Regions from separate parts of the Bradyrhizobium sp. Ken51 genome, predicted to be linked through region 2. Evidence: riboswitches for the same ligand, from Rfam matches in the RefSeq annotation. Region 2 holds a riboswitch; the other holds the start of a gene.
The links. Region 2 has a riboswitch for S-adenosylmethionine ahead of metX (homoserine O-acetyltransferase MetX). Riboswitches for the same ligand answer to the same signal wherever they lie in the genome.
Positions count from the first base shown of each region.

Region 1: linked by a shared signal. The riboswitch ahead of AC0L27_RS30215 (O-succinylhomoserine sulfhydrylase) and the one ahead of metX (homoserine O-acetyltransferase MetX) in region 2 are both predicted to bind S-adenosylmethionine.

Region 1 covers NZ_JBVVPB010000023.1:77,099-91,460, reverse strand. The annotation lists gene apaG (Co2+/Mg2+ efflux protein ApaG) at 1-281, opposite strand, end outside; gene AC0L27_RS30230 (OpgC domain-containing protein) at 487-1,752, shown strand; gene AC0L27_RS30225 (SGNH/GDSL hydrolase family protein) at 1,752-2,531, shown strand; gene AC0L27_RS30220 (SGNH/GDSL hydrolase family protein) at 2,544-3,536, shown strand; gene AC0L27_RS30215 (O-succinylhomoserine sulfhydrylase) at 3,681-4,877, opposite strand; SAM riboswitch at 4,948-5,027, opposite strand; gene AC0L27_RS30210 (2'-deoxycytidine 5'-triphosphate deaminase) at 5,138-6,244, shown strand; gene AC0L27_RS30205 (PAS domain-containing protein) at 6,422-6,832, shown strand; gene AC0L27_RS30200 (hypothetical protein) at 6,955-8,007, shown strand; gene AC0L27_RS30195 (MATE family efflux transporter) at 8,171-9,616, shown strand; gene AC0L27_RS30190 (hypothetical protein) at 9,613-10,089, opposite strand; gene AC0L27_RS30185 (SRPBCC family protein) at 10,190-10,591, opposite strand; gene AC0L27_RS30180 (VOC family protein) at 10,780-11,139, opposite strand; gene AC0L27_RS30175 (helix-turn-helix transcriptional regulator) at 11,196-12,035, opposite strand; gene AC0L27_RS30170 (methylated-DNA--[protein]-cysteine S-methyltransferase) at 12,045-12,623, opposite strand; tRNA gene AC0L27_RS30165 (tRNA-Gly) at 12,797-12,870, shown strand; gene AC0L27_RS30160 (alpha/beta fold hydrolase) at 12,875-13,867, opposite strand; gene AC0L27_RS30155 (helix-turn-helix domain-containing protein) at 14,058-14,362, shown strand, end outside.
Region 2 covers NZ_JBVVPB010000003.1:306,388-320,749, reverse strand. The annotation lists gene AC0L27_RS08495 (TIGR02302 family protein) at 1-1,586, shown strand, start outside; gene AC0L27_RS08490 (DUF4175 family protein) at 1,574-2,734, shown strand; gene AC0L27_RS08485 (response regulator) at 2,863-3,237, opposite strand; gene AC0L27_RS08480 (MJ0042-type zinc finger domain-containing protein) at 3,297-4,178, opposite strand; gene ftsE (cell division ATP-binding protein FtsE) at 4,370-5,029, shown strand; gene AC0L27_RS08470 (cell division protein FtsX) at 5,022-5,990, shown strand; gene AC0L27_RS08465 (YdcF family protein) at 6,064-6,768, shown strand; gene AC0L27_RS08460 (lysophospholipid acyltransferase family protein) at 6,791-7,564, shown strand; gene AC0L27_RS08455 (gamma-glutamylcyclotransferase) at 7,561-8,172, opposite strand; gene AC0L27_RS08450 (DUF2125 domain-containing protein) at 8,283-9,467, shown strand; gene AC0L27_RS08445 (prephenate/arogenate dehydrogenase family protein) at 9,576-10,511, opposite strand; gene hisC (histidinol-phosphate transaminase) at 10,508-11,602, opposite strand; gene AC0L27_RS08435 (chorismate mutase) at 11,635-12,483, opposite strand; SAM riboswitch at 12,687-12,766, shown strand; gene metX (homoserine O-acetyltransferase MetX) at 12,857-14,059, shown strand; gene metW (methionine biosynthesis protein MetW) at 14,075-14,362, shown strand, end outside.

The DNA of each region.
Region 1 (14,362 bases), on a different contig from region 2:
GAGGCGGTCGTGAGCGGTACGCCGGAGGTGTATTCGAAGCGTTCGCCGGGGGCGAGCGTCGGCTGCTCGCCGACCACGCCCTCGCCCTTCACCTCCTGCTGCCGCCCGGTGGCGTCGGTGATGATCCAGTGCCGCGTCTTGAGCTGCACGGTCTCGTCGCCGGAATTGGTGATGACGATGGTGTAGGCCCAGAAATAACGGGAGCGGTCGGCCGACGACTGCTCCGGAACAAAGTTCGGCTCGACGGTCACTTCGATCTGGCGGGTCACGGCGCGGTACATGATTGCCATCATACCGAAATCCGCCCGGGAACCAAACGCCGGAGGCGGCTTTAGCGACATCGTCCCGCCAGAATTCGCAGGGAAGTACACGTCCAAATGTACTTGCAAATGTATTTGCATGTGATCCGGTCGCTTTGCGAGATGACGGCCGGACCGGTACACTCCTTGCCACGTCGCGATTTGCGGAAGGGTTTTTAGGCCCCCGATGACCATTGCCGACCAAGTGACGGGATCGACGATCGCGGGAACTGCTAAGCCTGTGGAGGCCAAGTCCGCGGGGACGAAGCGGCGCGCGGCCGCGCCGGCCATTTCGCTGCCCGCCATCGGCGAGCGCGAGCTCCGGCTCGACCTGTTCCGCGGCCTCGCGCTGTGGCTGATCTTCATCGACCATTTGCCGCCGAGCCTTCTCACCTGGTTCACGATCCGCAATTACGGCTTCAGCGACGCCACCGAGATCTTCATCTTCATCTCCGGCTATACCGCCGCCTTCGTCTACGGTCGGGCGATGCTGGAGTCCGGCATCGTCGTCGCCACCGCGCGCATCCTGCGGCGCGTCTGGCAGATCTATGTCGCCCACGTCTTCCTGTTCACGATCTTCCTTGCCGAAATCTCCTACGTCGCGACCAGGTTCGAGAACCCGCTCTACACCGAAGAGATGGGCATCATGGATTTCCTCAAGCAGCCCGACGTCACGATCGTGCAGGCGCTGCTGCTGCGCTTCCGTCCCGTCAACATGGACGTGCTGCCGCTCTATATCGTGCTGATGCTGGCGCTGCCCTTGATCCTGTGGCTGATGAAATGGCGCCCCGATGTGACGCTCGGTCTCTCGGTCGCGCTCTACGCGGTGACCTGGGAATACGACCTCTATCTGTCGGCCTATCCGAACGGCTTCTGGGCCTTCAATCCCTTCGCCTGGCAATTGCTGTTCGTGTTCGGGGCATGGTGCGCGCTCGGGGGGGCGCGCCGGATGTCGCGCATTCTGGCTTCGCGGGTGACGATGTGGATCGCGATCGCCTATCTGGTCGCGGCATTCTACGTGACGCTGACCTGGTATGTGCCGCAGCTCTCCCACTTCATGCCGAAGCGGCTCGAGCAGTGGATGTATCCGATCGACAAGGCCGACCTCGACGTGCTGCGCTTCACGCATTTCCTGGCGCTGGCCGCGCTCACCGTGCGCGTCCTGCCGCGGGACTGGCCGGGCCTGAAATCGCCCTGGCTGCGGCCGCTGATCCTGTGCGGCTCGCATTCCCTGGAGATATTCTGTCTCGGCGTCTTCCTCGCCTTTGCGGGCCATTTCATCCTGGCCGAGGTCTCGGGCGGCCCGGTCATGCATGCGCTAATTAGTCTCTCCGGAATCCTGATCATGTGGGCCATGGCCTGGCTGATTTCGTGGTACAAGCGGGTGGCTGATAAGAGCGGTTCGAAAACCAAAAGCGCCGTCGGCAGCGCCGATATGGCGGGAGGGGGCTGATGAAGGCGAAGGTTTTCCTGAGCCTGATCCTGCTGTGCGGTGGTCTCGCCGCGCCTCCGGCGCGCGCGGGCGATGCTGCGTCTGCTGCTTCAGCCGCGCCTGCAGCCTGTGAATTGCCATCCTATCTGCTCAGCAGCGAAAGCCAGCTTCCCAAGGTCGCCGATGCCATCAAGGCCGGCAAGCCGCTCGAAATCCTGGTCATCGGCAGCCGTTCGACCACGATTCCGGCTTCCGAGGACGCCTCTTATCCCGCGCGGATGCAAGCCATTCTGAAGGACAAGCTGCCGCCGTCCGAGGCGGTGCACGTCTCCGTAGAAATACAGAGCAAGAAAACGGCGGAGGAGGCGGCCGCCAGCTTCGTTAAGCTGATGGAAGCAAAAGCGCCTACTTTGGTCATCTGGCAGACCGGGACCGTGGATGCTATCCGAGCCATTGATCCCGACGATTTTCGTGGCGCGGTGACCGAAGGGGTTGTTGCGTTGCAAAAGGCAGGGGCTGACGTCGTCTTGATGAATTTGCAGTACAGTCCGCGTACCGAAACCATGATCTCGGCGCCGCCATACCTCGACAATATGCGGGTGGTGGCGCAGGAGCACGATATTCCGCTGTTCGATCGTTTCGCGATCATGCGGCAGTGGAATGATCAGGGGCAGTTCGACCTGTTCAGCCCGTCGCGCGGGCCTGAGCTGGCGAAACAGGTCCATGATTGCCTTGGCCGGGCGTTGGCACAGTTCGTGATCGACGCTGCCCATCTGGAGCCGGCCCAGCAGCAAAATTGAGGTCTAGCGTTAATGAGTTCTCTCCGCCCTTTTTGCCTGACGGCATGGCTGGCTGTGCCCGCAGCAGCGCTGCTGCTGGTGCTGAGTCCGGCCTCGCAGTCGCACGCGCAGACGCAGGCCGCGCAAGCAACGCCGGCCCCGCAGCAGTCGGCTAATCCGGCTCCCGCTTCGCCGTCCCAGACCACCGTCGCAGCGACGTCCCCCGACCAGCGTGGCATTACGGCGCGCGCCATCGACAAGGTGAAGCAGGTCGCGAAATCCGCCGGCGACATTTTCAGCCGCGTCCCCTGCCTGTCGCCGAAGGGCGGCTCGAAGGCAATGGGCTCGCTGCCGCACGTCGCGGGCAAGCTCGTCGCCGGCCAGCCCGTCGTCATCGTCGCATTCGGCTCGTCGTCGACCGCGGGATTCGGCGCGAGCTCGCCTGAGTTCAACTATCCCAATCGCCTTGCCGCACAGCTGCACCGGCACTATCCGACCGCGGACATCACCGTCGTCAATGCCGGCGTCGGCGGCGAGGACGCGCCCGAGATGATGAAGCGCCTCCAGAAAGAGGTGATCGATGTGCATCCGGATCTGGTGATCTGGCAGGTCGGCACCAATGCCGTGCTGCGCAATCTCGATCCCGGCGAGACGGCCAAGCTCGTGGAGGACGGCATCGCCAGCATCCAGGCTGCCGGCGGTACTGACGTCGTGCTCGTCGATCCGCAATATTCGCCCGCCGTCAACCAGCGCGCGGACAGCGCCGGCAAGATGGTGAAGCTGCTCGGCAAGGTCGCCGAGCTCCGTCACGTCGGCATCTTCCCGCGCTTCGAGGTGATGCGCGACTGGCACGAGAAGCAATCGATTCCGGTCGAGAGCTTCGTGATCGCCGATGGCCTGCACATGAACGATTGGGGTTATGCCTGCTTCGCCCAGCTCCTCGGCGACGACATCATCCGCTCCGTCGGCCAGATCAAGCTCGGCGTCAACGTGCCCGGGGACGTGCGGACGTACCGGCCGATGTGACTTGTCGTCCCGGCGAAGGCCGGGACCCATACCGCGTGATCCATCAATGGTGCGCGGTGTTCGTGCCGCGCCCCTTAACTCTGGGTCTTCGCCAAACTGCTTCCTGTGGTTATGGGTCCCGACCTTCGCCGGGACGACAATAATTCACGCCTTCTCCAGTGCGGCGGTCAGATCCTCGATCAGATCATCCGCGTGCTCCAGCCCCGCCGAGAAGCGGATGAAGCCCTCGCTGATGCCGAGCGCGGCACGGTCCTCTGGCTTCAAACGTTGATGCGTCGTGGTCGCGGGATGCGTGACGAGGCTCTTGGCGTCGCCGAGATTGTTCGAGATCTTGGCCAGCTTGAGCTCGTTGAGCACGCGGAACGCCGCCTGCTTGCCGCCCTTGACCTCGAGACCGACCAGCGTCGAGCCGCCGCGCATCTGCTTCTTCACCAATGCAGCCTGCGGATGATCGGCGCGGCCGGGAAACACCAGCCGCGAAATCTTCGGATGGCTCGCCAGCACGTCCGCGATGCGCGCCGCCGTCTCGGTCTGCGCGCGCACGCGCACGGCGAGCGTCTCCAGGCCCTTGAGCAGGACCCAGGCGTTGAATGGCGAGATGGACGGGCCGGTCTGGCGCATGAAATTATGGATGTGCTCGGCGATGAACGCTTCCGAGGACAGGATGATGCCGCCGAGACAGCGGCCCTGGCCGTCAATGTGCTTGGTCGCCGAATAGACCACGACGTCGGCGCCGAGCGCGAGCGGGCTCTGCCAGATCGGGGTGGCGAACACGTTGTCGACGACGAGCCGCGCGCCGCCGCTGTGTGCGATCTCGGCAATGCCGGGAATGTCGAGCACGTCGAGCGTCGGATTGGTCGGGCTCTCCAGGAAGAACGTCTTGGTGTTCGGCTTCATGGCGCGCTGCCACTGGTCGAGATCGAGGCCGTCGACGAGCGTGGTCTCGATGCCGTAGCGCGGCAGCAAATCCTGCACGACGTAGAGACACGAGCCGAACAGCGCGCGCGAGGCCACGACGTGATCGCCGGCCTTGAGCGGCGCCAGGATCGCTGTCGTCACCGCGGCCATGCCGGTCGCGGCCGAACGTGCCGCTTCGGCACCTTCGAGCTCGATCATGCGGCGCTCGAACATCGCAATGGTCGGATTGGAGTAACGTGAATAGATGAAGCCGGGGTCCTCGCCCTTGAACCGCGCCTCGCACTCCTCGGCGCTGTTGTAGACGTAGCCCTGGGTCAGGAACAGCGACTCCGAGGTCTCGCCATATTGCGAGCGCAGGGTGCCGGAATGGACCAGGCGGGTTTCGGGACGGTAGTGCGCGGTGGGCGCCGGGGGCTTCGACATAGGATCTCCTCTGCGTGACCATCGAAATGGTCACAAAAAAACCGGCCTGGAATATCTCCACGGGCCGGGATCACAGAGGTCCCCGGCCTGTTTAGCGACTTATTTAACGTGGCTGCAAGCCGGCCGGCTCAAATCACCACGGGATAAGTCATGCTCATATTCCGCAATGCCCTTTCCGTCAAGACGTCCATCGGATAGCCGTAAAACGCTATTATTTCCCCGTGTGTCGGGATGAATTGGACCCCTATGAGGACCCCCGGTTGACGTTCACGGTTGCCGCCGACGCCAATGGTATCCTGCCCGACCGCATGATCGCGGCGATGGCGGAGGGCGGTCTCATCCTGCCCGCATACGATTTCGTCGAGAGCCAGATCCAGCCGGCGAGCCTCGACCTTCGCCTCGGCGACATCGCCTATCGCGTTCGCGCCAGCTTCCTGCCCGGTCCCGGCGCCACCGTCGCCGAGCGCATCGACGAGTTGAAGCTGCACGAGTTCAGCCTCGCCGACGGCGCAGTGCTGGAGACCAACTGCGTCTACATCGTGCCGCTGCTCGAAAGCCTCGCGCTGCCGCCGGAGATCGTCGCGGCCGCCAACCCGAAAAGCTCGACCGGCCGGCTCGACGTCTTCACCCGCGTGATCGCCGATGGCACCCGCCGCTTCGACATGATCGGCGCCGGCTATCACGGCCCGCTCTATGCCGAGATCAGCCCGAAGACGTTCCCGGTGCTGGTCAGCGAAGGCTCGCGCCTGTCGCAGGTGCGCTTCCGCACCGGCGACGCCATCCTCAACATCGACGACCTTGAGGCGTTGCACGCGACCGAGCGTCTCGTCGATATCGACGATGCCGATCTCACCGGCGGCGTCGCCGTCTCTGTTGACCTTTCCGGCGAGAAGAGCGGCGGCTTCGTCGGCTATCGCGCCAAGCGCCACACCGGCGTGATCGACGTCGATCGTCGCGCCGGCTATTCCGTCGACGAGTTCTGGGAGCCGATCTCGGCCCGTCCCGACGGCAGCCTGATCCTCGATCCCGGCGAGTTCTATATCCTGGCGTCGAAAGAGGCGGTGCAGGTGCCGCCCGATTACGCCGCGGAGATGGTGCCGTTCGATCCGCTGGTCGGCGAGTTCCGCGTGCATTATGCCGGATTCTTCGATCCCGGCTTCGGCTATGCCGGTGCCGGCGGGCTGGGCTCGCGCGCCGTGCTCGAAGTGCGCTCGCGCGAGGTGCCGTTCATCCTCGAGCACGGCCAGATCGTCGGCCGCCTCGTCTACGAGAAGATGCTGGCTCGCCCCGACGCCATGTACGGCCAGCGTATCGGCTCGAATTACCAGGCCCAGGGGCTGAAGCTGAGCAAGCATTTCCGGGTGTAGCGATAGCCTCACCTCCGCTGTCATGCCCCGGCTTGACCGGGGCATCCAGTACGCCGCAACCTATCGGTTCGATGACATCCGCTTCTGGAATACTGGATCGCCCGATAGAGTCGGGCGATGACACCGAATCTGTGTCAGGATGAGAAGCGAAATCCGGGCTACGTCCGAGGTGGCGAAATGACAGATCAATCCCAACTGGACGCAAAAATTCTCGACGACGTTGCAGACGCGCTGATCTATTCGGATCGCTCCGGCACGATCATGCGCTGGAATCGCGCATCGTCCGCACTGTTCGGCTTCTCCGCGGACGAAGCGCTGGGCCAGAATCTCGACCTGATCATTCCCGAACATCTGCGCGCCGCGCACTGGAAAGGCTTCGAGGCCGCGCTTGCCAGCGGCGCGATGAAGCTTGCGGGCAAGCCGACACTGACCCGCGCGCTGCACAAGGACGGACGCAAGCTCTACATCGAGATGACCTTCGCGCTGGTGCGGGACGCCGCTGGAGTGGTGCAGGGATCGGTGGCGATGGCCCGTGACGTGACCGAGCGCGTCGAGCGCGAGCGTGCCGCCAAAGCTGCGCAAAACTAAGCCTCGCAAAATTCGTGATGCGGAATTGGCGAGCCGGCGTGCAGGGCGCCCTGCGTGCGGCTCAGCTTGTCCCTCACCGGATGCAGTGACACACTCGATCAAAACAACGATCGGGAGCGAACATGGCCGCCGCATCAGACCCCGCGCAGGAAGCTCAATGGAAACGCTGGCGCGCGGTTGCCGATCTCTATCACGCCTATTTTACCGGCCTGATCCTCACCGTGGTCACGCGGCGCGGCACGGCAGATGCTGCGGAGTTCGTGTTTCGCGTGTTTCGCCGCCAGCAGCAGGAGCGCTTCCTGCCGGGGCTGGAGAAGCTCGGGCTGAGCCATCTGCCGCCCGCTGTGGCGGCCGCGCAATATCACTACCTCTCGAACTGGATCGGCGGGGTGCACGTCGAATACATGTATGAGAGCGACCGCAAAGCCTGGATCCGCTATCCGCCGCCGCGCTGGATCTGGAAGGGCACCGCGATCTGCGGAGTGCCGGGCGAAGTCTCACGCGCAATGCTGCGCGGTTGGCACGCCAACAACGGTGTCGCGCTCGGCGATATCAGATTGGGGTTCGTCTGCACCAAGCAGAGCGTCGACGGCCAGGACGGGCTCGAAGGCTACTATTATCAATATGACCAGCCGCTCGAACTCGACCAGCGCCTCGTGTTCGCGCGGCATCTCGAAGCGCCGCTGTTCGATGCCGCCGCGGCTCCGGCATTGCCGGTCGCAAGCTGGCCGAGACCGCGACTGGAAAAAGCCTATCGCAACTACGCCATGGAATATGTGCGCACTGCCGCGCCCGTAATGGTGCAGCTGTTCGGTCCGGAGGATGCGGGTTATCTCCTGCACCTCACCGGCAAGCTGATCGGGATGCAATATTTCGATGAGGTCGCTGCGGCGCTGTCGATGGGCCGCGGCGGTGCGAGCGAATTCGCGACGTTCCTCAACGCGCTGTTGGTCGCGCAGGACGATGCGGCTGAGACGACACAATCCGAAGGCACGTTTGAAATCCGTCAGCAGAGCTGGAAGTTGATGGACGGCGTCGCCGATCACCACCCAGCTTGCGCCGAGGTGCTGGCGGGGTTGTTCGAGGGGCTTGCCGCCGGATGCGGGCGGCACATCGGCGTGCACCTGTCCCCGACACCGGGCGGCCGTCCGCCGTTGCTCTGGCGCATCGGTTAATTCCTCCACGAAATGCGCTGCCGCAGGGCACGCCTGCACCTGGCGCAGGAGGAATCGCTGCGCGTCGTGCTAACAAGCCTCTCGTTGCGCCCTGCGCGCGAACCAATTCATTGGCACACCTAAGCATTGCTGCGCCGCAAATGGCGCTTCGCCCGGAGAGGACATGTCAGACATCGCCGAAATCCCGGTCGATGAACAAGAGCGTCCGCTGCCGCCGCCCCCGCGCCCCGTGAGGAGCGCGCTGACGGACGGGCCGATCCTGCGCACGTTGCTCGGACTGGCGTGGCCCAACGTTGTCGCGCTCTCCGCCGGTACCTGCACAGTGATTGCGGAGACCTCCTATATCGGACGTCTTGGTGTGGAAGCGCTGGCCGCGATGGCGCTGGTGTTTCCGACAGTGATCCTGACCATGACCATGTCGGGCGGTGCGATGGGCGGCGCGGTAGCCTCCGCCATCGCGCGGGCGCTCGGCGCCGGCGATCGCGAGCGTGCTGGGACGCTCGCCGCGCACGCGCTGCTGATCGGCATCAGCTTCGGCCTCGTCTTCATGCTGGGCATGCTGATCTTCGGACCCAAGGTGCTTGAGATGCTCGGCGGCCGCGGCGAGGTGCTGACGCATGCGATCGCGTACACCCAGGTGTTTTTCGGCGGCGCCGTGCTGCCTTGGCTGCTCAACACCATGGCCGGGGTCCTGCGTGGCACCGGCAACATGAAGCTGCCGTCGCTGTTGATCCTCAATTCTGCGGCCTGGCAGATCGTGCTCGGCGGCACGCTCGGCCTCGGGCTCGGTCCGGTGCCGCAATTCGGCATGCGCGGCGTCGCCGCCGGCGCGCTGATTGCCTATTGCATGAACATCGGCGTGATGGGCTGGTACCTGTTCTCCGGCCGCGCCCGCGTGACGCCGAAGCTGCGCGGACTTCGCATCCAATGGGCGATGTTTTTCGACATCCTCAAAGTGGGCGCCGTTGCCTGCTTCTCGCCGCTGCAATCGGTGCTGACAATCTCGATCTTCACCCACATGCTTGCGAAATTCGGCACCGCGATCCTCGCCGGCTACGGCATCGGTGCGCGGCTGGAATTCCTGCTGACCTCGATCGCGTTCTCGTTCGGCATCGCCTCGGTGCCGATGATCGGCATGGCGGTCGGCGCCGGCCGCATCGCCCGCGCCCGGCGCATCGCCTGGATCGCGGCGGCGAGCGCCTTCGTCGCCGTCGGTGCACCGGCGTGCCTGGTTGCGATCTTCCCCGATCTCTGGGTCAACATCTTCACCGACAGCGCGACCGTGCGCGCGACCAGCCATCAATATCTGTCGACGGTGGCGCCGTTCTACGCCTTCATCGGCCTCGCCTCGACGATGTATTTCTCGTCGCAGGGCGCTGCGAAGGTGATCGGGCCGGTGCTGGCGCAGACCGCGCGGCTGATCTACATCGCGGCGGTCGGCTGGTGGCTGTCGACGCATGATGCCACCGCGCAAAACTTCTTCTGGCTGGCGGCGAGCTCGATGGTCGTGCTCGGCCTGCTCTCGTCCTCCAGCGTGGTGCTGACACGCTGGGGACCGCGCCAAACCAAACCTGCGATCAGGCCGGCTCTGTCGGCCGCTGCGGACTAGCGGTGCCGGTGGCGGCGATGGCCGCCACCGACGTTGGTGAGCCGCATCAGTTGCGGAATCATCGCCATCATGTCGCCGCCACCGGCGCCGCCGAGCATGCCCATGATATCGCCGCCACCCATGCCGCCCATTCCGGTCGGCATGTATCCGCCTGCGCCCATCGGCGCGTAGCCACCGTAATTGGGTGCACCGAAACCGCCGCCGAGATTGCCGCCGCCGAGGCCACCAATTCCGCCGCCGCCATTCTCCATCATGCGGCTCATCATCGGGCCCATGGTCTGCATCATCATGCCGAAGCGGCGCTTGCCCATCTTGGCCTTCATCATCTCCAGCATCGGTGCCATCTGCGTCATCATGTCCTCGCCGCCGGCACCGCCGCCGCCGAGGAACTGCGCCTTTGCCGGCGCGCTCGAAATCGAAAACATCAGCAGCACGGCGGCTGCCTGGCAGATCACCTTGTCCGCACCTCTCATGGCCTGCTCCTCGCGTGCGTGGCGCCGCCGGGAGAGCGGAGCCAACCGGGCGCACGCCGCCATGGTTATTGCGGACGAGGGCTGGGCTCTGTGAGAAAGATCACGCAGCAGCTGCCGGGAACGCTCGGTGTATCGCGGCGACGGCGTCCTTGGTCTGTCCCTGCACATAGGGCGCGAGCTCGTTCGGCAGCATGTCGATGATCCAGACCAGGCGGCATCTCGCCTCGCCCTCCGCGATCACCTGCACCGAGGCGCTGTAGTGCTTCAGACGCTCGTTGTTGATCGCGTAGACCAGCCGCTGCCGCGCATCGTCGCAATCGACCAGCATCTCGCGCGCCACCGATCCGTTGGCGAAGGTGACGACGCGCGCGTCGCCGTCGAGCGTGCAGGCCGTGACGAAGCCCGGCGCCAGCCGCCGATGCAGCGCGCCGAAATCGCGCACCGCATCCCAGACGTCGCGCGCCGGGGCGGAGAGGGGAATGTCGTTGTGGATGGAGGCCATTGTTGAATCCTGGTTGAGTCCTGTGTAGAGAAGCGAGCGATAGCGCCGTCATCTCAGCTGTCATCGCCCGACTTGATCGGGCGATCCAGTATTCCAGTGGCCGCTGTGATGAAATCGAGAAGCTGCGGCGTACTGGATGCCCCGGTCAAGCCGGGGCATGACAATGTGTGTGGTGAGGGCTGCCGTACTCACGTGCAGACCGCCTCGACATTGTTGCCATCGGGATCGATCAAGAATGCCGCGTAGTAAGTCGGGCTGTAATCCTTGCGCGGGCCGGCGCCGCCATTGTCGCGGCCGCCGCTCTTCAAGCCCTCGCTGTGGAACGCCTTCACCGAATCATGATCCCCGGCGCGAAAGGCGATATGGGCGCCATCGGCCTTGCGTCCCTTGTTGAGGTGCAGCCATAGCCCGGGTTCGCCCTTCGGCCCGAAGCCGGCATAACCGTCACCGCTCGAGCACAGGACATAACCGAGCGGCGCCAGCACCGCGGTGTAGAAGCGCGTGGCGGCGTCGAGGTCGGCTACGCGCAATCCGATATGGTCGTACATGGTCGTCTCCATTTCCAAAGCGCGCCGCAATCGGCGCGCGCCGGAGACGAACCTAGTCAGTTGAGGGCAAGCTGTTCTTGGAGAATCTTGCGCTCGCCCTTCGAGGCCTGACGGAACTTGGTAGGCGACACGCCGGCGGCGCGGTGGAAGGTGCGGACGAAGTTGGAGAGATCGCCGAACCCGACGTCATAGGCGATGTCGGTGACGGCGATGTCATCGTCGGTAAGCAGCCGCGCCGCGTGCCGCAGCCGCGAGCGCAGCAAATATTGATGCGGGGTGACGCCGAGCACGGCGGAGAACAGCCGCAGGAAATGGAACGGGCTGAGCCCTGCCTGCCGCGCGGCCTGTTCGAGGTCGACCTCGGCATGCGAATTGGCGTCGATCCACAGCGCGGCTTCCACGGCGCGGCGGCGGTCGCGCGCGGTCGGCGTCGTCGGCTTGCGCGCCTTGCCCGAGACGACATCGACGAAACGGCCGGCGAGGATCTGACCGACTTCGTCGAGACCGAGGTCGCTGTTGCCATCTGCCGCCGTCTGGGCGAGTTCGCCCAGCACCATCAGCTCGGGCAGCGGCGGCGTCGCGCCGACCTGCCAGACGTCGCGCCGGCCGCCGAGCGCGTCGACCAGATCCTCGCTGAGGAAAAAGGACAAGCAGACGTCACCGGCGACATGCTCATGCGTGCAGGTGTATTCCTCGCCTGGCGCGCCGACCAGCATCGAGCCCGCCACCAGATCGAAGAACCCGGCGCGGCAATGACAGCCAAAGCTGCCCGCGCGGACATAGGCGATGGAATGGCCGGTGCGGCATTCCGCAAACGGGCTGTCGTCCGGTCCCGCGTCGCAGCGAAACTCGGAGACGGTCATCGAGGGGGTGGTCAGCAGCGTGGTCGCGTCCATGCCACCTATCTAGGTGGAGGGTCTCGGTGGGGCAACGGGCAGCAGCACGTCGAACAGCGTCTTGCTGGCGATCGGATGGGCGCCCTCCAGCGACAGCAGCCGCCGCTTGGAGATCACCCCGCCATAGGGCGAAAGCCGGTCGGTGTAATTGCCGGCCTCCAGCACCCGGTGGCAGGGCACGATCAGCATGTAGGGATTTTTCGCGATCGCCTGGGCCACCGAATGCGCGGCGCCGGAGGCGCCCAGCGTCTTGCCGATCTCGTGATAAGTGCGCGTCTCCCCGCGCGGGATGGCGCAGGCCGCTTCATAGACCCGCCGGTTGAAGCCGGGCACCCCGCTTGCGTCCAGGCTGACCTCGGAAAAATCAGCATCGCTGCCTTTCAGCAAGCCCACGATGCCCTCGATCGCAAACGCGGCATTCGCGGACGGCCGCTGTTCGCGCGCCTCGGGATGGACCTGGAAAATCCGGCGGCGGGTATCAATCTCCCGCGCCTCCGGCAATTGCACGGCGACGATGCCGGTGCTGCTCCAGATGATGCCGCAACGCCCTATGGTCGTGTCGAATATCGCGTAGCCACGCCCCACCATGCACACGCCCCACTCAGTGCACGTCTCCCCAGACAGGCGATCATAACACCGCCACAATCCGGCGCGCACCCAAAATCTTACCGGAAACTTAAGAAGGGTCGGGCGGGCTGCGCCAAAGCGCTTGGCGAGATGCGCCGTCTCGGCTAATCAGAGCGGGCGCAGGCTGCGCATCCGCGGGCGTAGTTCAATGGTAGAACGGCAGCTTCCCAAGCTGCATACGAGGGTTCGATTCCCTTCGCCCGCTCCATCCTTTAGTTCGGCAGGCTCCGCAGAAATTCCACGATCGCCGCGTTCACCTCCGCCGGCCGTTCCTGCTGCGTCCAGTGTCCGCACCCAGGCAGCATCTTGATCTCGCGCAGTTGCGGCACCCATTGCTTCATGTTGGCAACGTGCTCGGCGGCGCCAGGGAAGGCCATGACCATGTCGTGGTCGCCGGCGATGAAGAGCGAGGGCACGACCACCTTCACGCCCTCGAAGGCGCCCATCAGCTCCCAGTTGCGATCGATGTTGCGATAGTAGTTGAGCGGTCCGCGAAACCCGCTACGGGCAAATTCGGCACCGTAATAGTCGAGATCCGCGCTGCTCAGCCACGGCGGCAGCGGCACCTGCATTTTCGGTAGCAAGCCGTCCTTGCGAGAGACCATGCCGACACCGGCGCTCCGCCCTTGACGCCCGGCATTGGCGCGGATCACCGCCGCGCCCTCGCCGGAACCGCCATAGAGCATCGCGCCGAGCGTTGCGCGCGGATCCCTTTCGAATTCTGCTTCGGCGACACCCGGCTCCTGGAAATACAGTTGATAGAACTGCGCATCCGCCGTCTGCGGCATCACACTCGTCGGCGGCACCGGACCGCGCGGTCGATAGGGCACGCTGAGAATGGCGGCGGCGTGGAAGCGATCGGGCCGCAGGCGCGCCGTGTGCCAGGCGATCGTCGCGCCCCAGTCGTGCCCGACGATGACGGCGTCCTTCGCCCCGAAAGCGTCGAGCACGCCGACGAGGTCGCCGACCATGTGGAGGATCGTGTACTGGTCGATCGCTTCGGGCCGGTCGCTCTTGCCGTAGCCGCGCATGTCAGGGGCGACAGCGTGGAAACCGGCCGCCGCCAGCGCCTCGAGTTGGTGACGCCAGGAGTACCAACCTTCCGGAAAGCCGTGGCAGAGCAGCACCATCGGCCCCTTGCCCTGCTCGGCGACGTTGAGGCTGATGCCGTTGGCCTTGATCGTCCGCTGCGTCGGTTCGCCCATGTCGCCGCCTCCCGGTCATCGTCGTTGGATCTATCCTAGTCGGCCCTATAGGCTCCGCAAAATTTCTAATATATTAGCCCTTCGCTTCCGGCACACACGCATCGCCCAGCTTAAGCTTCTCGCGGCCCTGATGGGGTGCGGTCCTCGTGTCGGGCAATGTTCGGATCAGAGCCCAGGATCTGCAAAGAAAATGGACCAGCAGAAGCTCGATCGCGCGATCGGTCGTCGCTTGAAGACGCTGCGGACGCAGGCCGGCATGACGCTGAATGAGCTTGCCACGCGGTCCGGCGTCAGCCGGGCCATGATCGGGCGAGTGGAGCGGGCGCAGAGCAGTGCGACGGCTGCGCTGCTCGGAAAACTTTGCGCCGCGCTCGACGTGTCGCTCAGCGACGTCGTCGCGTTGGCCGAAAAGCCGCCGGAGCGGCTGGTGCGGCTCGCCGACCAGCCGCACTGGCGCGATCCCGACAGCGGCTATCGCCGTCGGCACGCCTCGCC
Region 2 (14,362 bases):
TGAGCTCGCAGGACCCGGTTGCGCAGGCCTTGTGGCGGGCGCAGCGCGAGCGCACGCTGGCTTCGATCAAGCGCATTCGCGCCGGTCTGCCGAAGCCCCGGCTCGCTCTGCATGATCCCTGGGCGCTGCGCGCGCTGGTCATGGTGATGCTGGTTGCGACCTTCTTCGCCGCCGGCGACGAGCGTGCGATGCGGCTCGGGGCCGCCTTCCACTGGAACGGCATGCTGGCGCCGACCAATGTTCGCGTCGATGCCTGGGTTACGCCGCCGCTCTACACCGGCAAGCCGCCGGTCATCCTGTCGGCCGCGAACAAGGAGGCAGCGGCGCTGCCGGCCAGCGGCCCGCTTGCCGTTCCCGCAGGCTCGACCCTGATCGTTCGCTCCTCCGGCGGCAGCCTTGATGTTGTCGTCTCCGGGGGTCTCAAGGAAGTCGCGCCTACCGAAGCCGCGCCCAAGGGCACCAACGAGAAGCATTTTGCCATCAGTGGCGACGGCACCGCGCATGTCCGCGCGCCCTCCGGCCAGCCGCAATGGGCGTTTGCGGCAACGGCGGACCGTGCGCCGACGATCGCGCTGGCTAAGGATCCCGAGCGGCAGGCCCGTGGCGGACTCCAGCTCACTTACAAGATCGAGGACGATTACGGCGTCACCGGCGCCGACGCGCAAATCGGCCTGCGTCCCGCCGACGCCAAAGATGGTGTCAAGGATGGCAGCAAGGAGGCCGACACCAAGGCCGCCGCGCGGCCGCTATTCCAACCTCCGCAATTCCCGCTCGTGCTGCCGAATGCGCGCACCCGCAACGGCGTCGGCCAGACGGTGAAGGACCTCAGCGAGGATCCCTATGCCGGCGCCGACGTCACGCTGACCCTGACCGCCAAGGACGAGGCCGGCAACGAGGCCAGGAGCGAGCCCTTCAACATGCGCCTGCCCGAGCGGCTGTTTACCAACTCGCTCTCTCGCGCGCTGGTCGAGCAGCGCCGCATCCTCGCACTCGACGCCAACAAGAATTCGGATGTCTATGCCGCGCTCGACGCGCTGATGATCGCGCCCGAATTGTTCACTCCGGATGCGGGCTGCTATCTCGGCCTGCGCAGCCTGGCGCAGCAGCTGGAAGCCGCCCGCACCGACGACGCTCTGCGCGAGATGGTGGGAAGCATGTGGGCGTTCGCGGTCACCATCGAGGACGACGGTGTCGCCGGCAGCGTCAACGCCGCGCTGCGCTCGGCCCAGGACGCGCTCAAGCGGGCGCTGGAACGCGGTGCCAGCGAGGACGAGATCAAGGCGCTGACGCAAAAGCTTCGCGAGGCGATGGCCGGCAAGGTGCGCGATCTCGCCCGGCGCGCCGAGCAAAATCCGCTTGGACCGCGGCAGCCATTCCCGGCAGAGGTTCAGCTCATCCTCGACAAGTCCGTCGAGCTGAAACAAAAGACCCAGAACGCCACGCCCGAGCAGCTCGAAGAGCTGGCTAAGCAGCAGGACGCATTGCGCGAGCAGCTTCAGGCCTATCGCAAGTCGGCGAACAACCGGGCGAAGGCGGGCAACGACGGGGCCAACCAGTCGACGCGAGACCGTAAATGCGGAAGCTAGCACGCGTGCCACTCTTGAAGGCGATCTCGATCGCCTGCCTCGCCTTCCTGTTGGGAGGCGTCTCGCCCGTGGCTGCCCAGCAGGATCAGGATGTCGATGCCCTGCTCGATGGCGCTGAAAAGGCGATGCAGGATTCCGGCGACAGCCTCAGGCAGAAGGAATCCGGCAAGAGCCTGAACAATCAAACCGATGCGATTCAGAAGCTCGAGGACTACAAGCGTGCGACGGAAAAGAGCCAATCCTCCAATCGCGATCGTTCCGTCATCACGCAGCGCGACCTGGACGAATTGCTGAAGCAAATCGAGAAGGCGGCGCGCGAAGGCAATAAAGAAGCGGCCCAGCGCATGCTCGAGCAGCTCGCGCAGATCATGGAAAATCTCCAGATGGCGCAGCCCGGGCAATCCGGCGACAGCGACATGGAGCAGGCGCTCAACGAGCTCAGTGACATGATCCGCAAGCAGCAGCAATTGCGCGACAAGACTTTCAAGCAGGGGCAGGATTCCCGGCGTGAGCGCTCGCGCGGCAAGCAGCAGGGCGACCAGTCGATGTCGGACCTGCAGCAGGATCAGCAGTCGCTACGGGATCGCCTGAAGAAGCTGCAGGACGAGCTCGCCAAGCGCGGCCTCGCGCAGAAGGGGCAAAAGGGCCAGAAGAGCCAGGGCCAGAAGGGGCAAAAGGGTCAGCAGGGCGAGCAGGGACAGCCGGGCCAGGATGGCGATCAGGACGGCGACCAGGGCGATGACGACGGCAGTCTGGACGCCGCCGACGGGGCCATGGGCGATGCCGGCTCGCAGCTCGGCGAGGGTAATTCGGAGGGTGCCGTGGACTCGCAAGGGAAAGCTCTCGAGGCCTTGCGCAAGGGCGCGCAGAAGATGGCCGAGGCGATGCAGCAGGGCGATGGCGACGGGCAGGGCGATGGTCCCGGCAACCGTGCGGGCCGCCAGCAGAGCGGCGGCAATCAGACCGATCCGCTCGGCCGCCCCCTTCACGGCCGCGATCTGAGCGACGACTACACGGTCAAGATCCCCGGCGAGATCGACGCCCAGCGCGTCCGCCGCATCCTCGAGGAGCTCCGGCGCCGCTTGGGTGATAGCTCGCGCCCGCAGATCGAACTCGACTACATCGAGCGGCTGCTGAAGGATTTTTGAGTTCTCTGTCATCGCCCGGCTTGACCGGGCGATCCAGTACTCCGAGACGGTTGTGATTCAATCGAGAGGCCGCGGCGTACTGGATGCAAGCCGGGGCATGACAGTGGAACACGTGGCCGCCCCGCCCGCTACCCCTTCTTCGCCGCCAGCGCATCTGCCACCGCCGTGCGGATGTCGGCGACCGAAAACGGCTTGGTCACGACGTCATGCACCAGTGCATTGAGGTTCGAGGCGCGCTCGCGCTGGTCGGCAAAGCCGGTCATCAGCAGAATGGTCAAATCGGGGAAATCGCGTGCGACGGAAAGCGCCAGCGCGATGCCATCCATCACCGGCATCTGGATGTCGGTGAGCAGCAGGTCGAATGCGCCGTCCGCGCGAGTGAGGATCTCCAGCGCCTCGGCGCCGTCTTGCGCGGTGACGATCTCGTGGCCGTCCATGGCGATGGCCCGCGCCACCAGCTGGCGCATCGAATCCTCGTCGTCGGCGATCAGGATTTTGGACATGAGACCAACCTTGGGATCAATCTCGCCACCAGCTTTGCCTGCGAGACCTGCGAGATCGACTATACGCTGCCGCCGGCGATGTCGCGCCGGTTGAAGAAGCGAACGTCGATATTGCGGCCTTCCGGCGGCGGCGAGGCCAGGCGCGAGCGGAAGAAGGCGCGCTCGCCGGGCTGTAGCACGGTCTGTTCCAGAACGGCGTTCCAGGCGTAGATTTCCGCGCCCTGCGCGTCGCGCACCGCGAAGCGCAACCGGGGAATGTCGAGCGGCTTCTTGCCCTGGCCCACGATCACGCCTTCGATCACCAGCACCTGCTTACCGTCCACGGTCTCGCTGGAGAGCTTGACGTCCTTGAAGGCCAGTGCGCGCAGGTTAACTTCGAGGCCGACCATCCTGTAGAAGGCGGCCGTCTGCGGCAGCAGCCGCACCATGTCGCCGCGCCAGATCACCAGCGCCAGCACCAGCGCGCCCATGGCGGCGCAGGCGGTTGGCAGGCCAAAATGGGATTTTCGCGGGGCAGCCGTGGCGACCGGACGGCGCACCCGCGCGCCGCGGCGGCGGCCGAACAGGCCGCGGAACCAGGACTGGTGCTGTTCGCCGACGACTTCCTCCTCGGCGGACCGGGCGGCCGCGGACCATTCGTCCTCGGTGTCCCCGGCTTCCTGGTCCGGCCAGTCGCTGGCGATCGAGGGGCTGTCAACGACAGGCGCCTCAGTGGCGCCGTCGCCTTGGGCATATGAGTTCCACTGCTCGGCGAGATCGGACTGGTCGTCGGCCCGGCTGGCCGCAGCCATAGCCGGGACAGATGCCTCCTCGATGGCATCCTCGGCATGGGCGACCCAGGTTTCCTTGCAGCGGGAACAGCGCACGGTCCGGCCGTTCGCCCCAAGGCTCGCGGGCTTGATGGCATAGGATGTCGTACAATGAGGGCAGACGATATGCATGGGCGAGCCTTGATGCATGGACAAGTCTTGACGGTGACACGGTCGCGGAGAACCGAGGGGGAAAGATGCTACCAATTATGCTACAGGACGACCGTTAACGAACCGGAAACCATAACGGCCGCAAAACCCGCTGATCGCGTGTGGCGGAGCACAGCCGTGCGGCCCGCGGCCTCTCTCGAACGGAGCTGAGCTTGGTTCGGTTCGAAAATGTCGGATTGCGTTACGGCCTGGGGCCCGAGGTCTTGCGCGACCTCAACTTCCAGATCCCGGCGCATTCCTTCCAGTTTCTCACCGGCCCGTCCGGCGCCGGCAAGACCTCGTTGCTGCGCCTGTTGTTCCTGTCGCATCGCCCGACGCGGGGCCTCGTCAATTTGTTCGGTCACGACATCTCGCAGCTCGGCAAGGACGAGATCGCAAACTTGCGCAAGCGCATCGGCATCGTGCTCCAGGATTTCCGTCTGCTCGACCACATGACCACCTATGAGAACGTCGCGCTGCCGTTCCGCGTCATGGGCCGCAGCGAATCGAGCTACCGCAAGGAGGTCATCGACCTCCTGAAATGGGTCGGGCTCGGCGAGCGCATGGACGCGCTGCCGCCGATCCTGTCCGGCGGCGAAAAGCAGCGCGCGGCGATCGCCCGCGCCGTGATCTCGCGGCCGCAGCTGCTGCTGGCCGACGAGCCGACCGGCAGCGTCGATCCGACGCTCGGTCGCCGCCTGCTGCGGCTGTTCATCGAGCTCAACAAGTCAGGCACGGCCGTCATCATCGCCACCCACGATATCGCCCTGATGGACCAGTACGAGGCGCGACGCTTCGTGCTGCACCAGGGACGGCTGCACGTCTATGAGTAGGCCCGACGAACGCGGCGTGCTGGTCGATCTCGGACAGGAGGGGCCGCCGCTTCCGGCCCGGGCGCGCAACATGTCGCCGATCGTGCCGCGCGCCTCGATCCATGGCCGCGCGCTGGTCGCCGTCGTTGCCATCATGACCTTCCTGGCTTCGATGACGACCGGCACGGTGCTGCTGGTCAGCGCCTCCGCCGCCGAATGGCAGTCGGACGTCGCGAGCGAGATCACCATCCAGGTCCGCCCGCAGGCGGGCCGCGATCTCGAACGCGACACCGCGGCGGTAACCGAGGCCATGCGCGCGCAAGCCGGCATCGTCGAGGTCAAGCCGTTCACCAAGGACGAGAGCGGCAAGCTGCTCGAGCCCTGGCTCGGCACCGGCCTGTCGATGGACGATCTGCCGGTGCCGCGCATGATCATCGCGCGCGTGCAGCCCGGCACGGCGCTCGATCTCGTCGCCTTGCGCGCCCGCGTGACCCAGGTGGCGCCAAGCGCCAGCGTCGACGATCACCGCGCATGGATCGAGCGCATGCGCTCGATGACCAACGCCACCGTGCTCGCCGGCCTCGGCATCCTCGCGCTCGTCATCGTCGCCACCATCATCTCGGTGTCGTTCGCGACCCGGGGTGCCATGGCGGCGAACCGTCCGATCGTCGAGGTGCTGCATTTCGTCGGCGCCGGCGACCGCTACATTGCCAACCGCTTCCTGCGTCATTTCCTCAGGCTGGGGCTGGAGGGCGGCGTGATCGGCGGCGGCGCCGCCATGCTGGTGTTCGGCTTCTCCGAGTCGATTGCAGGCTGGTTTTCCGGCACCCCCGTCGGCGACCAGTTCGCCGCGCTGCTCGGCACCTTCTCGCTGCGGCCGTCCGGCTACATCGTGCTTGCGGTGCAGGCCGTGCTGATCGGCGCCATCACCGCAGTCGCCTCGCGCCAGACGCTGTTCGCGACGCTGAATGATGTCGATTGAGGCCGACAGACCGGACTCCACTTCGCCTCAAAACGTCCTAAAATCGCCTCTGGGAAGGGATCACCGACATCGCATGACCGCGCCGACCGACGATCGATCGCCGAAACTGCCGCGCGGCTGGCTGCGCGCGGCCGTGATCTCGACGATTGCGCTCGCTTTCGTCGGCGCCGCGGCGGGCTTCATTGCGTTTCTGTCGCAATTGCGCGGCGCCGAGATCGCGCCGGACCGCAGGGCGGACGGCATCGTGGTGCTGACCGGCGGCTCATCGCGGGTGTCGGATGCGATGGAGCTGCTCGCTGCCGGCTACGGCAGGAGGCTCCTGATCTCCGGCGTGCACCCGACCTCGACGGCGAGCGACATCTCCCGGACGTTGCCGGAGAACCAGTCCTTCATGCGTTGCTGCGTCGATCTCGACCGCACCGCGGTCTCGACCCGCGGCAATGCCGCGGAAGCGCGGCGCTGGGCCGCGGGGCGCGGCTTCAAATCGCTGATCGTCGTCACCTCGAACTATCACATGCCGCGCGCGCTGGTGGAATTCTCGCATGCGATGCCGGAGACGACACTGATCCCATTCGTGGTGGTCGGCGACAAATGGCGCGAGGAGCCGTGGTGGACCTCGGCGTCCACCTTGCGGCTGCTGCTGTCGGAATATGTCAAGTACATCGCGGCCGAGCTCAGGGTGCGGCTGGAGGATTTCGGGATTGACCTTTCGCCCGAGATGTCGGAGCAGCCTCCCGGGCTTCAACCGAAGCGGCCCGCCACCGCACAGGCCAACTGATCGGCAATTGATCGGATCATCGATGTTCTTGATTTTCCTGCGATCGCTCGTGTTCAACGTGCTGTTCTACACCGTGCTGGTGTGCCTCGCGATCGTGGCGCTGCCGACCTTCGCATTGCCGCCGCGCGCCATGCTCACGGTCGCGCAATGGTGGGCAAAGGCGACGCTGTTTCTGATGCGGGCGGTCTGCAACATCAAGGTGGAATTCCGCGGCCTCGAAAAGATTCCGACGGGGCCATTGGTCGTCGTGGCGAAGCACCAGTCGTTCTGGGAGACGTTCGTCCTGCCGGGTTTTTTCGACCGTCCGATTTTCATCCTCAAGCGTCAGCTCATGCAGATCCCGGTGTTCGGTCAGTTCCTGGTCAAGACCGGGATGATCGCGATCGACCGCAACGCCGGCGTCAAGGCGCTGCTGGACATGACGCGGCGGGCCCGTGAGGCGGTGCGCAGCGGCGGGCAGCTCGTGATCTTTCCCGAAGGCACGCGCCGTGCCCCGGGCGCGCCACCGGACTACAAGAGCGGCTTCGCGCAGATCTATTCGTCCTGCGGTGCGCAGTGCCTGCCGATCGCGCTCAATTCCGGCCTGTTCTGGCCGCGCCGCACCTTCATGCGCTATCCCGGCACGCTGGTGGTGGAATTCCTCGATCCGCTGCCGCCAGGCTTGCCCAAGGACGAGTTTCTCTCCCGTGTGCAAACGGCGATCGAAGACGCGACCGGCCGCCTCGTCGAAGCGGGCCGCAGGGAGCAGGAGCAGCTGATCGGCTCGGCGCCGAGCTATGCGCCGTCCGAGAGCTAGCGGTTTTCCCGATCGTCCACTGGAGCCGGCGCGTGCTGAGAATGCGCATCACCATGCAGCATCGTGGCGAGCTGATGCAGCGGCGCGTCGCGAAAACCTTCGGCCTCGATCGCCTTCACCGTCGCGGTCACGTAGTCGCGGTTGGCGCCGGACTGGCCGTGGCCCTGGAGCACGTGGCGATGCTGGTCGGCGAGCGACAGCCGGCCCGCATATTGCACATGGCCGCGGTCGACGACATAGGCGAGCGCGGAGACGCGCTGCCGTGCGTCGTTCTCCAGCCACACCGAGCGCATGACTTCGCGATAGACCGACGTCACCTGCTCGCGCGCGCGCAAATAGCCGACGACGTCGGCGCGGTTCTTTTCGGCGACGCGGAAGGCGATGCCGCGGCAGGCGCCGCCGCGGTCGAGGCCGAGCACCAGACCCGGCTTCTCCGGCGTGCCACGGTGCACGAAGGAATAGACACAGAGCGCGCGATGCTCGCCGACCAGCCGCGCCGGGACGCGCTCCTCGAATTCGAAGCCCGGCCGCCACATCAGCGAGCCGTAGCCGAACACCCAGAGGTCGCCCTTGGCAGTGGTGACGGAGGGGAGGGTGATTTCCGACATTTCGGGCACGGCTACCAGAACCGCGCCCCCAAACGAAGCGAATTCTCCGCCTTTCGGAGCAAGCCAAGCTCGCTTACATTTGACAAAATCAGGGGTCAAAGGGTCGCCGCATGTCCGATATGACCGTTGCCGCAGGCCGGCGCTCCCGTTGGGGCCTTTTCATCGCCCCTGTCATCCTCCTGATCCTCGCGGTGGCGTGGAGCGGCTTCTGGTTCTATGCGGCGTCGCAGGCCGAAATCGCCGCCGATGCCTGGCGCGCGCAGGAGGCCAAATCCGGCCGTATCTATGATTGCGCCAAGCGCTCAATCGCGGGCTTCCCCTTCCGCTTCGAGGTCCAGTGTTCCGGCGCCAGCGTCGCCCTGGTGTCGCAGAACGCCAGCAAGACGCCGTTCACGGCGAAGCTCGACAACATCCTGGTCCTCGCCCAGGTCTATGATCCCAAGCGCGTCATCGCCGAATTCACCGCACCCGCGACGCTCACTGACGGCGTCACGCAAAACACCTTCGTCGTGAACTGGAGCAAGGGTCGCAGCAGCGTGGTCGGCTTGCCCGCCGTGCCGGAGCGCGCCTCCATCGTGTTCGAGGAGCCCACCGTCAATCGTGTTGACGGCAGCGTGCAGGTGCCGCTCGCGCGCGCGAAACAGGTCGAGCTGCATGGACGCCTTGCGGATGGATCGCCGTCCGATCATCCCGTGATCGAGACCGTGCTCCAGATCGCGCAGGGCAGCATCCAGGGCGTACATCCGCTGCTCGCCGAGCCGTTCGAGGCCGACACGCGGGCGAAGATCACCGGACTGTCCGACCTCACGCCAAAGCCGTGGCCGCAGCGCTTCCGCGAGATCCAGGCCGCCGGCGGCCATATCGAGATCGTGCAGTCCCGCATCCAGCAGGGCGAGATGATTGCTGTCGCGGCCGGCACGCTCGGGCTCTCGGCTAACGGCCGTCTCGACGGCGAGTTGCAGATGACGGTGACGGGGCTCGAGCGCGTGATCCCCGCGCTCGGCATCGAGAAGATGCTGGAGGAGGGAGTGCCGCAGGCAACCCTCGATCGCGTCGCGCCCGGCGTGAAGTCGCAGGACCTCAACAATCTGTTCGGCGCGCTCGACCGCGCCGTTCCCGGCCTCAGCAAGGTCATCAAGCAGAACGCCAATGCCGGCGTTGCCGCCGGCATCAATTCGATCGGAACCGAGAGCACGCTGGAAGGCAAGAAGGCCCGCAGCTTCCCGCTGAAGTTCGTCGACGGCAATGTGCTGCTCGGCCCGGTCAAGGTCGGCCAGATCCCGCCGCTGTATTGATTGCTCCGTCATTGCGAGCGAAGCGAAGCAATCCAGACTTTCTCTTCGGAGACAGTCTGGATTGCTTCGTCGCTGCGCTCCTCGCAATGACGGAGGTGAGAGGGGTGGCTACGGCTTCTTCAGCGCCGCATGCGGCCGGCCGAAGTCGGGCGCGGCAGAGTCCTGGCCGATTTCGACGATGCCGCGGCGGATGGCGCGGGTGCGGGTGAAGTGGTCGAACAGCGCCTCGCCGTCGCCGCGGCGGATTGCGCGGGTGAGCTTTGCCAGATCCTCGGTAAAGGTGCCGAGCATCTCCAGCACGGCTTCCTTGTTGGCGAGGAAGACGTCGCGCCACATCGTCGGATCGGAGGCGGCGATGCGCGTGAAATCGCGAAAGCCGCCGGCGGAGAATTTGATGACTTCCGATTCCGTCACCTGCGCCAGCTCGTCGGCGGTGCCGACGATGGTGTAGGCGATCAGATGCGGCAGATGGCTGGTGATCGCGAGCACGAGATCATGATGATCCGGCGTCATGATCTCGACCTTGGCGCCCATCGCCGCCCAGAACGCGCGCAGGCGGTCGGTGGCAGCTGCATCAACGCCCTCTGGCGGGGTGAGGATGCACCAGCGGTTGATGAAGAGCTCGGCGAAGCCGGAATCGGGGCCCGAATGCTCGGTGCCCGCGACGGGATGCGCCGGCACGAAATGGATGCCATTCGGCAGATGCGGCGCCATATCCCTGACGATGGCGCCCTTGACCGAGCCGACGTCGGAGATGATCGCGCCAGGCTTGAGGTGCGCGGCGATCTCCTGCGCCACCGGCCCGCAGGCGCCGACGGGAATGCAGAGGATGACGAGATCGGCGTCCTTCACGGCTTCCGCATTTGTCCCCACGACCTGATCGACGATGCCGAGCTCCATCACGCGTGCGCGCGTCTTCTCCGAGCGCGCGGTGGTGACGATCTCGCCAGCCAAGCCCTGGAGCTTCGCAGCGCGCGCGATCGAGCCGCCGATCAGGCCGAAGCCGATCAGCGCGACGCGCTGGAAGTGCGCGGTCGCGCTCATCGTCCGGCCATGAAGTCGCGCAGGCCCTCGACGACGAGGCGGTTGGCCTCCTCGGTGCCGATGGTCATGCGCAGCGAATGCGGCAGTCCGTAGTTCTTTAACCCGCGCAGCACCAGCCCGCGCTTGGTGAGGAAGGCGTCGGCTGCATCCGAGGTCTTGCCCTCGGTCGGGAAGTGGATCAGCACGAAATTGGCAACGCTCGGCGTCACCGTCAGCCCGAGCTTGCCGATCTCCTCGGCGAGCCAGTTGCGCCAGGTTTCGGTGAACTGCTTCGACATGGCCTGGTGTGCGGTGTCCTCGATCGCGGCAACGGCAGCGTACATCGCCGGCGTCGACACGTTGAAGGGACCGCGGATGCGGTTGACCGCGTCGATGATGTGCTCGGGGCCGAACATCCAGCCGATGCGCAGCGCCGCGAGACCATGGATCTTGGAGAAGGTGTGGGTCACGACCGTGTTCTCGGTCGTCGCCACCAGCTCGATCCCCATCTCGTAATCGTTACGCGAGACGTAGTCGCAATAGGCTGCGTCCAGCACCAGCAGCACGTGCGAGGGCAGGCCGGCGCGCAGGCGCTTGACCTCATCGAACGGCACATAGGTGCCGGTCGGATTGTTGGGATTGGCGAGCCAGACCAGCTTTGTCTTCGGCGTCACCGCCTTGAGGATGGCGTCGACATCGCAGGTGAGGTTCTTCTCGGCCGCGACGACATTCTTCGCGCCGACCGCCATGGTTGCGATCGGGTAGACCAAGAAGCCGTGCGTGGTCGAGATCGCCTCGTCGCCGTGGCTGAGATAGGTGTGGGCGAGCAGATTGAGGATCTCGTCCGAGCCGGCGCCGCAGATGATGCGGTTGGGATCGAGCCCGAAGGTGCGCCCGATCGCTTCGCGCAGCACGCGCGAGGTTCCTTCCGGATAGTCTTCCAGATGATCCGCAACGTGCTTGAACGCCTCGATCGCCTTCGGCGAGGGCCCGAACGGCGTCTCGTTGGCCGAGAGCTTGAAAACCTTGCGGCCGGGCTCTGCCACCGGAGTCTTGCCGGGCGTGTAGGGCGCAATATCGAGAATGCCGGGATTCGGCACAGGGCGGGACATCTTCAACTCCGGAATGGCAGGCGGTTCGCGACTTACGATTTCGACCCGGTCGGGGGCACCGTATAGCGCGTTGCGTGGCTGCCGACGAGGGCCGTGGAGCGCACCGAGGCCCCCGCCTCGATCAGGGCAGCCTTGATTTTGTCGAGGCTGCTCGTCGCGGTGACCGAGACCAGCAGCGCGGCGCCGTCGAAGGCGGTATCGGGCACGGCCACGATCTCGGCGAGCGGTGACAGGGCGCGCGCGACCTCGGCGTTCCACCCCGACACGCGCACGCTGAAGGTCTCGACCTCCGTCACCAGCGCGCTGTCGGCGACGCGCGAGACTGCGAACACGGGCAACGCCGCCGGATGGTCGGCGCGCTCGACGAAGGGCAGCCGCGCGATGATTTTTGGCGCGCCGGCTTCTTCCAGCGACAGCCACCACGGCGTGCGGCTCGAGGTCGCCGAGACCAGCGCCAGATCGCCCTTGGACTTCGCGACGGCCTCGACCGCCGCCTGCGCGCTGAAATGCGCGACGTAAGGCACGGTGAAGCCGAAATGGAATCGCGCGGAATCGCGCATGGCCGGCTCGCTTGCCGAAACATCGGCATGCACGGAGAACGGCGCCTGGACGTAAGTGAACGTCGCGATGATGACGCGCCAGATGCTCTCGACGGTGTCGAGCGGCAGGATACCGCGATGGCGCTGGACGAGGTCGCGCATCATGGCGGCCTCACGCGCAGGCCGAAACGCCGAGCCGACCTCCTGGGTCTGCTTCACCTGGATCAGGCGGTCGATGATGTCGCCGCGCTGCATCAGCAGGCGATGCATGCCCTCGTCGATCGCGTCGATCTCCTTGCGCAATTCCTGGAGCGATGGTGGCGCGGGCGGACGTTGGGACATGTCTGTGAGGTGCTGTTGAGAGGCGTTCCAATACGGATCAGGCGAGCCGTCACCGCTGCGATGAATGCCTGATTAGGCAGTCGGGGCTGCGAAAGCAAAGAGAAATGCAAAGGCAAATCGGGGCCGTTCCGCCCGCGGCGCGACAGGCGAATTTGGTCGATCCGGGCCGCGACTTGACGAAAACCGTCCAAGACGGTAGTTTTTAGCCGTTCCGTGGTCATTTGAGCCGGCCGGCTTGCAGCCACGTTAAAAAACTCGCTAAACAGGCCGGGGACCCTTTCGATCCCGGCCGAACCTATCGTTCAGGCCGGGTTTTTCATGGCCTGATGTCAATGCGGTCACCACGACGATCGCAAACGAGGTCGATGGTCAGATGGTTGGCGTCCAGTCAATTCCGAGTCCCGCGATCACCGCCGACGAGCGGTCGCACGAGGTGGATCATCCGAGCTCGCAGGTCGCGCAGTTCGGCACGGAGCAGCCGCTTCGGCTGGATTGCGGTGTCGATCTCAGCCCGTTCCAGATCGCTTACCAGACTTACGGTGAGCTGAATGCCGATCGCTCCAACGCGATCCTGATCTGCCATGCGCTGACCGGCGACCAGCACGTCGCCAATGTGCACCCTGTCACCGGCAAGCCCGGCTGGTGGGAGACCCTGGTCGGCCCCGGTCGACCGCTCGATCCCCGCGAGTATTTTATCATCTGCTCCAACGTGATCGGCGGCTGCATGGGCTCGACCGGTCCGGCATCGATCAATCCCGCGACCGGCAAGGTTTGGGGTCTCGATTTCCCCGTCATCACCATCCCCGACATGGTGCGCGCGCAGGCGATGCTGATCGACCGGCTCGGCATCGACACGCTGTTCGCGGTCGTCGGCGGCTCGATGGGCGGCATGCAAGTGCTGCAATGGACTGCGGCGTATCCGAGCCGCGTGTTCTCCGCGCTGGCGATCGCCTGCTCGACACGACACTCGGCACAGAACATCGCGTTCCACGAGCTTGGCCGCCAGGCGGTGATGGCCGATCCCGATTGGCACCATGGCGGCTATGCCGATCACGGTATCCATCCGCATCGCGGGCTCGCTGTCGCCCGGATGGCGGCGCACATTACCTATCTCTCGGACGCCGCGCTGCATCGAAAATTCGGACGGCGCATGCAGGACCGCGAGCTGCCGACCTTCTCGTTCGACGCCGACTTCCAGGTCGAGTCCTATCTGCGCTACCAGGGCTCGTCCTTCGTCGAGCGCTTCGACGCGAACTCCTATCTCTATCTGACCCGCGCGATGGACTATTTCGACATTGCCGGCGACCATGGCGGCGTGCTGGCGAAGGCGTTCGCGGGAATCCAGACCCGCTTCTGCGTGGTCTCCTTCACCAGCGACTGGCTGTTCCCGACCTCGGAATCGCGCGCGCTGGTGCACGCGCTGAATGCGTCGAGTGCGCGGGTGTCGTTCGCCGAGATCGAGACCGATCGCGGTCACGACGCGTTCCTGCTCGACGTGCCCGAGTTCTTCGACATCGCCCGTGCCTTCCTGCAGTCGGCAGGCAAGGCGCGCGGGCTTGCCGCCAAGAATGCTTAACAAGGACGGCTAGGCATGTCTGTACAGGAAGCGTTGCCGCTGGGCGGCGTTGCGACCGGGCGGCCCGGTGATTTTCGCGCCGACCATGTGCTGGTCGCCGAGATGGTCAAGCCGGGCTCGAAGGTGCTCGACGTCGGCTGCGGCGAGGGCGACCTGCTCCAACTGCTGGAAACCCGCGGCGTCGACGGCCGCGGCATCGAGCTGTCGCGCGAGGGCGTCAACCGCTGCGTCGCCAAGGGTCTGGCGGTGGTGCAGGGCGATGCCGACACCGACCTCGTGAATTATCCGGATGACGCCTTCGAC